Regions from separate parts of the Brevibacillus sp. MS2.2 genome, predicted to be linked through region 1. Evidence: riboswitches for the same ligand, from Rfam matches in the RefSeq annotation. Region 1 holds a riboswitch; the other holds the start of a gene.
What was found. A riboswitch is a leader RNA that binds a small molecule or an ion and turns the genes downstream of it on or off. The one in region 1 is predicted to bind S-adenosylmethionine.
Positions count from the first base shown of each region.

Region 2: it holds a riboswitch for S-adenosylmethionine, as region 1 does, so the genes downstream of both, metH (methionine synthase) here and HP568_RS08200 (homoserine dehydrogenase) in region 1, are expected to answer to the same signal.

Region 1 covers NZ_JABSUZ010000007.1:50,478-54,695, reverse strand. The annotation lists gene HP568_RS08205 (CapA family protein) at 1-943, shown strand, start outside; gene HP568_RS08200 (homoserine dehydrogenase) at 1,006-2,271, opposite strand; SAM riboswitch class I at 2,358-2,469, opposite strand; SAM riboswitch class I at 2,536-2,642, opposite strand; gene HP568_RS08195 (methylated-DNA--[protein]-cysteine S-methyltransferase) at 2,919-3,410, opposite strand; gene HP568_RS08190 (DinB family protein) at 3,418-3,933, opposite strand; gene HP568_RS08185 (cyclase family protein) at 4,059-4,218, opposite strand, start outside.
Region 2 covers NZ_JABSUZ010000004.1:123,534-127,751, reverse strand. The annotation lists gene metH (methionine synthase) at 1-2,315, opposite strand, end outside; SAM riboswitch class I at 2,437-2,538, opposite strand; gene HP568_RS04925 (YjcZ family sporulation protein) at 2,752-2,859, shown strand; gene HP568_RS04920 (YcdB/YcdC domain-containing protein) at 2,927-4,218, opposite strand, start outside.

The DNA.
Region 1 (4,218 bases):
CGGTGACATTATGATGTCAGGAAATGTAGAGAAAACCTTACTCGCAAACAGCTATGACTACCCATACAAGCATGTAAGCTCGCTCTTTTTGCAAGATGATATCACGATTGCCAATTTGGAGACACCGATCACCGAAACAGGTGTTGCTGCACAGAACAAGGCGTATGTCTACAAATCGTCGCCACTTGCTGTTCCTGCCATGAAAAACGCTGGGATTGATGTGGTGAATCTCGCCAATAATCACTCCATGGACCAAGGAGTTCCGGGATTACTGGATACCTTTGACGCTTTGGACAAAAACCGGATTGAATACGTCGGCGCCGGAAAGGATGCAAGCCGTGCCTATTCTCCTGTATTGATAGAAAAGAACGGCATCAAGATCGCGATTCTCGGCTTCAGCAGGGTCATTCCCGAAACGAGCTGGTATGCAGGGAATTCCCAGCCGGGTATGGCCGCTTCCTATGATCCTACGCTAGCAGTGAAAGCGATCCAAGATGCGAACAACCAAGCGGATCTCGTCGTGGTGATTGCACACTGGGGCAAGGAACGCTCCGATTATCCTGTCGATCATCAAAAAGAGTTGTCTCGTGCCTACATCGATGCTGGTGCAGATTTGATTGTTGGCGGTCATCCTCATGTCCTGCAAGGTTTTGAACGATACAACGAAAAATGGATTGCGTACAGTCTCGGCAATTTCATTTTCACACGATCAAACGAACCCAAGACTTGGGAAACGATGGTTCTGCAAGCAAGCTGTACGAAAAGTGGTGATTGTGAGCTGACGATGCTTCCGTTTCACGCAGAATTGGGACAAGCTGTACCCATGAATGAAAGCAACGGCGCTGCCCTGCTAAAACGCATTGAATCCATTTCTGAAAGGGTTGACATCCAAAGCGACGGGCGTGTACAGCCGCGTGCAAAAGCGGTGGAGACTGCCCCCTGACAAAAGAAGCCGTGTTTCTAGCTAACTAGAGATACGGCTCTTCTTCTTATGATTCCTCTTTCTTACGCAGATTCGATAATGGGGAAGCAGCGCACTTCTAAGCCAAAATCATTTTTCAATAGGGACTCGTGCTCTTCACTGATTCCTGTCACGATCAAACCTGCGCGCAAGACGCCTCCCAAGTCGAATTGGACTTTAAGTTTATGCACGTTGACTCCTGCCTGCTGAAGGAAATGCAAGACACGGTCTGGCGTAGCAGTATGACATGAGCCCTCCAGATAACACAGGACGTGTTCTTCCGAGTCCACCGTGACACCAGCTTTGGGAGCCGTTTTTTCTTTCCAGGTAGGATGCGGTGTGAATGGCTGTGTCAATAAATAGGCCAAATCCTCGACGACAGCACTCGCTGTAGGGAGCTCTCCTGCCCCTCTTCCTGTAAACAACAAGTCTCCCACGATGTTGCCGGATAGCTGTACAGCATTAAACGCGTCGTGGATTTGCGCCAACGGATGGCTCAGCGGAAGCATGGTTGGTTCAACAGATAGGCGAATTCCTTTCTCAGCTTGATAGGCCTGCGCGATCAGCTTGATCCGGTATCCCAGCTCGCTCGCAATCCGAATGTGACCTGCTGACAAATCTGCAATTCCTTTGCGAACAACATCTGCTAAAGGCAATGATTCTCCGTAAACAAGCTGTGCCAAGATATACAACTTGTACATAGCATCAAAGCCTTCTACATCCGAACGAGGGTCTGCTTCCGCATAGCCCAGCTCCTGCGCTTGCTTGAGCACCTCCTGGTAAGAGAGCTGCTCTGCCTCCATTTTCGTCAAAATGAAGTTCGTTGTTCCGTTGAGAATACCGCGAACGCCTTGAATATCGTTCGTGCGCAGGAACTGCCGGAGCACGCTCAAGATCGGGATGCCCCCTGCCACACTCGCTTCATAGGCAAGATGCACTTGATGCTGATTGGCCAAATCGACTAGCTCTGTTCCTTTTTTCGCCAAAAGTTCTTTGTTGGCAGTTACTACATGGCAGCCCTTTTCGATCAAAGCACGGACGTAGTCATAGGTAGGTTCTACACCGCCCATGACCTCCACCACGATATCCACATCGCTATTCAATACATCCTCAAAGTCTGTTGTCAGTAAAGTCGGGTCGATAGGAACCGCCCGCTCTTTTTCCGAGTCACGCACCAATGCCTTGACGATCTCAATTCGTTTACCCAGACGAGAAGCCAGCTTCTCCTGTTGTGAACGGATCGTTTTGATTACGCCTCCACCCACTGTCCCCAATCCCAATAATCCCACGCGTACCACTTCTGCACTCATCCTGACCACCCCATACCCCGAATTTTAGATAAAAAGAAAAGCCATCTTCGATAAGAAGAAGGCTTGTTAGCAGCTACTGCTCCTCCTCCTTATCTACCAGGACGTATATGTCCTGCAGGAATTGGCACCTTGTCACAAAATATGCGTGACGGTTGCCGGGCTTCATCGGGCCAGTCCCTCCACCTCTCTGGATAAAGAAAATATGAAATTGAAAAAAACCTTCTTCGCTAAGAAGAAGGTTCATCTACTAATGGAGTAACCCGCTTCTTATCTATCGAGACGAAACGTCTCGCAGGAATTGGCACCTTGTCGCAATATGCAACGGTTGCTGGGCTTCATCGGGCCAGACCCTCCACCTCTCTGGATAAGAACCATTTATGCTGTTGAGCTTTATTCTAAGAAATTCCAAGGCAAGCGTCAACAAAATTCTTTCTTTTCTGATTGCAAGCTGATTTGGCCAGGCTTTCTACCTCTTCCATACTGCAGCAAGTGCAATGAAACCCGCCCTCCTGGCATTCCTCAGGCAGCTCTTTTTCCTCGACATATCCGCACCATTGGCAAATCATAAGTTGCATCATCGCACGCCATAAGGAACCTGTTTCCCTCTATGAAATTGTCTATTCTCACTACTACCCTCAGATTTTACCTTATTTTTCCCTATTTTGTGAACATTGTTCGTGGGCCAGTAGCCATTCCTTTCGCCACAAGCCACCCGAATAGCCTGTTAAACTCCCGTTTGCTCCTATAATTCTGTGACAGGGTACGATGATGTTCAGCCGATTTTTTCCGTTGGCATTCCCGACAGCCCTCACCGCATTTTCCTTCCCAATCAACGCGGCTAGCTCCTTGTACGTAATCTTGTGCGCATAGGGAAGAGTGATCAATGTGTGCCAGACTGTTTTCTGAAAGTCTGTCCCTTTCATACACAGGGGAACAGAAAAGGACTGTCTCTCGCCGGAAAAATATTCGTCCAGTTGTTGCCGACAAACGAGGAGAGGCTCTAGGCATTTGTCTACTTGTTCAAGCAAAATGGGTTCGTCCCGATCTGTGAACATGATCGAACATACCCCGTCTTCTGTCCCACTGATTTCCAAGATGCCGAGTGGCGAAACATAATCAATTGTCTGTAATCTCTCCATACAAGACCTACCCTAGATACCGATCTTTCAAAATGGTTCTGTGGTGAGCTTCATGTCCAACAATCACATAGGCCAGCGTCCTTGCAGATAGCTTGTTTCCGTTGGCAAGTCCTGTACGCAACCACGCTTCTGGGGAGATTCCGCGAACCTGCGCGATGGTGGAAGCCCGAACAGCCTTATACTCTTCCACTAAATCAGAGAGGTCTCTTCGCTGAAAACACCCGTGTTCGACAAAAGCATTCTCATCAAAACCAACGAGGGGTGTCTGATCTCCTCTCGCGATTCTCAGCAAGCGATAGCTCATGATGCGTTCTGTATCGACGAGATGACCCAAAACCTCTTTTACCGACCATTTGCCTGGTGCATACCGATAATCAATTTGCTCAGGCGCAAGTGACGAAAATAATGCGACTTGCCTCTCTCCTTGTTGTGTAAGGATCGTTTGCAGATCCCCCTCCGGTACAAGTCCAATATAATAGTCAAAATATGCAGCGTATTCATCCTGCTCTGGTCGTTTGAGCATGCATTTCCCACTCCTCTTCATTCATTTTGGATAGACAAATTATACCACTATGCATCCTCAGCCAAGCATTTCTTGTCCAATACGAACGAACCCGCCTGATCTTCACAGGCGGGTGACCGTCACCATTATACGCTATGTAAGCCTTCAAACAGTAGGACCCTTGCCGGGGCTGCATCCGTGCCGATCAGCTTGAGTGGTGCAGCTACCAAAAAATACTCGCCTGGTGGGACCTCTCCTAGCCGCAATCCTTCCACGACAATGACTCCCGCTGCAAACAGCTTTTTA
Region 2 (4,218 bases), on a different contig from region 1:
GATTTTACCAAGAGTCCAGAAAGACCGATGGCATCCGGCTTTTCTTCTCTGCAAGCGGCAATCAGTTGCTCTGGCGGTACCTTGATCCCCAGGTTTACGACATTGTAGCCGTTGTTTGACAAGATAATTTCCACGAGGTTTTTTCCGATGTCGTGTACATCGCCCTTGACTGTCGCCAGCAAGATTTTCCCCTTGGCAGCGGCATCGCTTTTTTCCATGAATGGCTCTAAAAACGATACGGATGCCTTCATCACTTCCGCGCTCTGCAACACTTCTGCCACGATCAGTTGGTTTCCGTTGAACAGGCGACCGACCTCTTCCATCCCAGTCATCAACGGACCGTTGATGATCTCGAGCGGTGTGTATTTATCCAAAGCCAGCTTCAGGTCTTCCACCAGACCATCCTTGGAGCCTTCGACAACATAACGGGCCAAACGTTCCTCGAGTGTTAACGAGGAGACTTCCACACTGACTTCCTTTTTCTTTTGGCGATAAAATTCGGTGAAGGCCGCCAATGTCTCATCATTTGTCTCGAATAGAAGGGCTTCTGCCAGCTTTCTCTCGTCTTCTGGAATCGAAGCGTAGCGTTCCAGCTTTTCCGTGTTGACGATGGCGTAATCAAGCCCTGCGAGAGTCGTGTGATACAAGAAGACCGCATTCAGCACTTCCCGACCCGCTGGAGGCAAGCCGAAGGAAACGTTACTGACACCCAGGATCGTCTTGCAAGCAGGCATTGCTTGTTTGATCAAACGAATGCCTTCTACCGTTTCCTTTGCAGAGCCGATGTATTGTTCATCCCCTGTCCCTACTGGAAAGACGAGTGGATCGAAAATAATATCCTGTGGCTTTATTCCATACTGGTTGACAAGAATGTCATATGAGCGTTGCGCGACCTCCAGCTTCTTTTCGCGCGTGATAGCCATACCTGCTTCCTCAATCGTTCCAACGACAACGGAGGCACCGAACTTGTGAATAAGCGGAACGACTTCCTCAAATCGCTCCAACCCGTCTTCCAAGTTGATCGAGTTGAGAATGGCCTTCCCTTGTGAGTAGCGAAGTCCCAGCTCCATGACCTTGGCATCTGTCGAGTCGATCATGAGGGGCGCTTTTACTTTTTTCACGATGAACTGTAGGAATTTTTCCATATCTTCGTATTCATCACGGTCAGGATCAGCCAAGCATATATCGATGACATGTGCGCCTCGCTTTACTTGGGCCCGGGCAATATCGGATGCTTCTTCATAGTGACCAGCTGCAATCATTTCACGGAATTTTTTGGAACCAATGACATTGGTCCTCTCCCCTACTAGCAGGGGACGATTGTCATCTTCGACGTAAACGACCTCGATCCCGGAGACCGCGCTCAGCGTTTCTACGGCTGCACTGCGCGGCTTGCAGTCTTTCAATGCTTCTGCCATCGCTTGAATATGGTCAGGCGTTGTTCCGCAGCAGCCGCCAGCGACGTTTATCCAGCCCTGTTCAGCAAACGCCAGCATTTTGGAGGCAAGTCCTTGTGGCGTTTCATGGTAATGGCCGTTCTCGTCTGGCAAGCCTGCGTTTGGATAACAGCTAACCGCACATTGGGCAATTCCTGACAGTGTCCGCAGATGATCACGCATGAACTCTGGGCCTGTCGCACAGTTCAGACCGATGGAGACTGGCTTTATATGCTCCAAGGAGATGTAAAACGCCTCGATGTTTTGGCCCGCCAGTGTCGTGCCCATCGGCTCAATCGTACCTGACAGCATCACCGGGAGCTCCTGTCCAAGCTCTTCAAAAGCTTTGCGAATCCCAATTCCACCAGCCTTGACGTTCAACGTATCTTGCGAGGTTTCCAAAAGAAGAACATCGGAGCCGCCGAGAATCAGACCTTTTGCCTGACGATAATACGCCTCGACCAGTTCTTCGAATGTAACACCGCCTGTCAACGAAAGGGTTTTGGTCGTAGGTCCCATTGCACCTGCTACAAAACGCGGCCACTCCTCTGTGGAATAGGCATCCACCGCTTCTCTGGCCAAGCGAGCTGCCGCTATATTGATCTCAAGGTCTTTCTCCGGCACATCATACTCAGCCAAAACGATGGAAGCAGCACCAAACGTGTTTGTCTCGACGATGTCTGCGCCCGCCTCTAAATATTTCTCATGAATGGAACGGATCACATCTGGTCTGGTCAGGTTCAGGAGTTCATTACAGCCATCATAGGCTTCACCGCCGAAATCATCAGCAGTCAGGTTCGCCTGTTGAAGCATGGTGCCCATTGCACCGTCCAGAATCAGAATTTTCCGGGAAAGCTGTTCGCGAAAAGTTGGTTTCATTGACGTGCCCCTTTTCTCCCTAGCATCGGCTTATTCTCTGTAATTGGGTAAATAAAATAAAAAAATCCTCTTCTTTGAAAGAAGAGGATTTGTCAGCAGATACGAAAACGCCTGAGACATCCTCTTATCTTTCAAAGCACGTAGCTTTGCTGGAATTGGCACCGGATTTTTACCGGTTGCCGAGGCTTCATCAGGCCAGTCCCTCTGCCTCTCTGGATAAGAGTCGTACACTTGTCATTTAGTTGTTATGCGTAATGTCTTGAATGTTTGCAAGTATCTTAACACCCCCGTTGTCTCCTCGTCAATTGTGAATTGTCTATTTTTTACTGAGCCTCTCCTCTTACGCGCCCATTTTTGCCTAAGCTGGGCATCCGCCTAGTCCAATATCGGCATTCGTGTATAGACTGGAGTATAACGGAAAGGAGGGGAAACAAAGATGAGTACATCTTTCTGCGGTAACGGATTCTTCGGTGACTGCTTCGCAATCGTGCTCGTGCTGTTTATCCTGTTGGTTATTATCGGGTGCTCGTGTGACGACTGTTAGATAAGTGTGTAAAAAAGGCTATCCCAAAAGCCATCAGGAATGGCTGCGGGATAGCCTTTTTTTCTTGTTATTTGGTGATGATCTTGCCTGTCACGGCATCCAGAGTAATATATTTGCCCGCCAGCTTTTCGTCGCTCCACGGCACATACGCCAGCTTTGGTTGAGCTAATTTTTGCCCATCCACATCTTTCATCAAATAGACCAGCTTTAAAGGCATGACGCGTAAATACGCCTCAACAGCCTTGTCTTTCGAGACGATTTCGTCGGATGCTGGAAGCTCCACCAATTCGTGCGTCTCTCTGTAGTTTTCAAACTTTGTCACTTTGCCAGAAGACGGATCGACTGTTACTGAATAAGCCGCTTTTTGCCCGCGATCCTGTACTGGAATGCCATCCTTGCTCATGAGATATCTGAATTCCCATTCGCCCGATGACACAGGATTCGATTCGCCTGGCTGTATGACTTGCGCCAATTGCACTTCTTTTATGCCTGGATCAACGTATTTAGACAGAAAGGCAAGTGCAGCTTTCTCCGCTTGCTCGCGTTTGACTGTCACTGCTGCATCGGATCGCGGTGATCCCAGCCCGACGACACTGCCTGTTTCTGCAAGGACTTCTACGCCGATATACTTGTCATTTTTATCATTCCAGACGTATTCCTTGCGTCCGTCACGGTTACTCTCTCTATAGGTCGAGTCATCCACTTGTATGCCGAATTCCGCTTGCAGCAACGCTTTTGCCTCATCCTTGGAGCGAACCTTGACGTATTCCTTTGGAGATTCGATCGGATGTGCTTCCTTCGTATTCAACTGATCATAAGCAAGCCCGTTATCTCCCGTTCCATACACTATCTTGCCATTGGTCGCGTCGATATGCCACTCCGTACCATCTTCACGTCCTCTTTGCATGAAGGAAACAGCGGGTGTGTACTCCAGAATAGGTTGCCACTTCTCCCCTTGTCTTGATTCTGGCCGTATTCTCGGGTTCTGCACGTATCGAAGCTTCATATGCTCACTCAGCTCTTTGATGGCTTCCTCTTCTGACACAGCAGTCGATACATCCGGGTACTGCGACGGCTCGAATGTTTCGGGCTCCATCCTAAAAGATTGGACGTGGCCAGAGTCAGTTGTTATTATGCTAATTTCATCAGACAACACTGGCAGTTCGTTATGATATCGCAGATACACCCCTGGATCGTTGGCGTCCAATAACCGATAGTTATCACTATCCGCACCGAGCAGTTTGTTCAGGAACTGTCGCTCTTGCTGCAAGGCTTTTTCTCCTTCTGCTTCTTTCCGGCTCGCTGCTTCCTTTTCATCCCTATTCAAAAGTCTATACGATTCCAGTGCTTGACCATTTC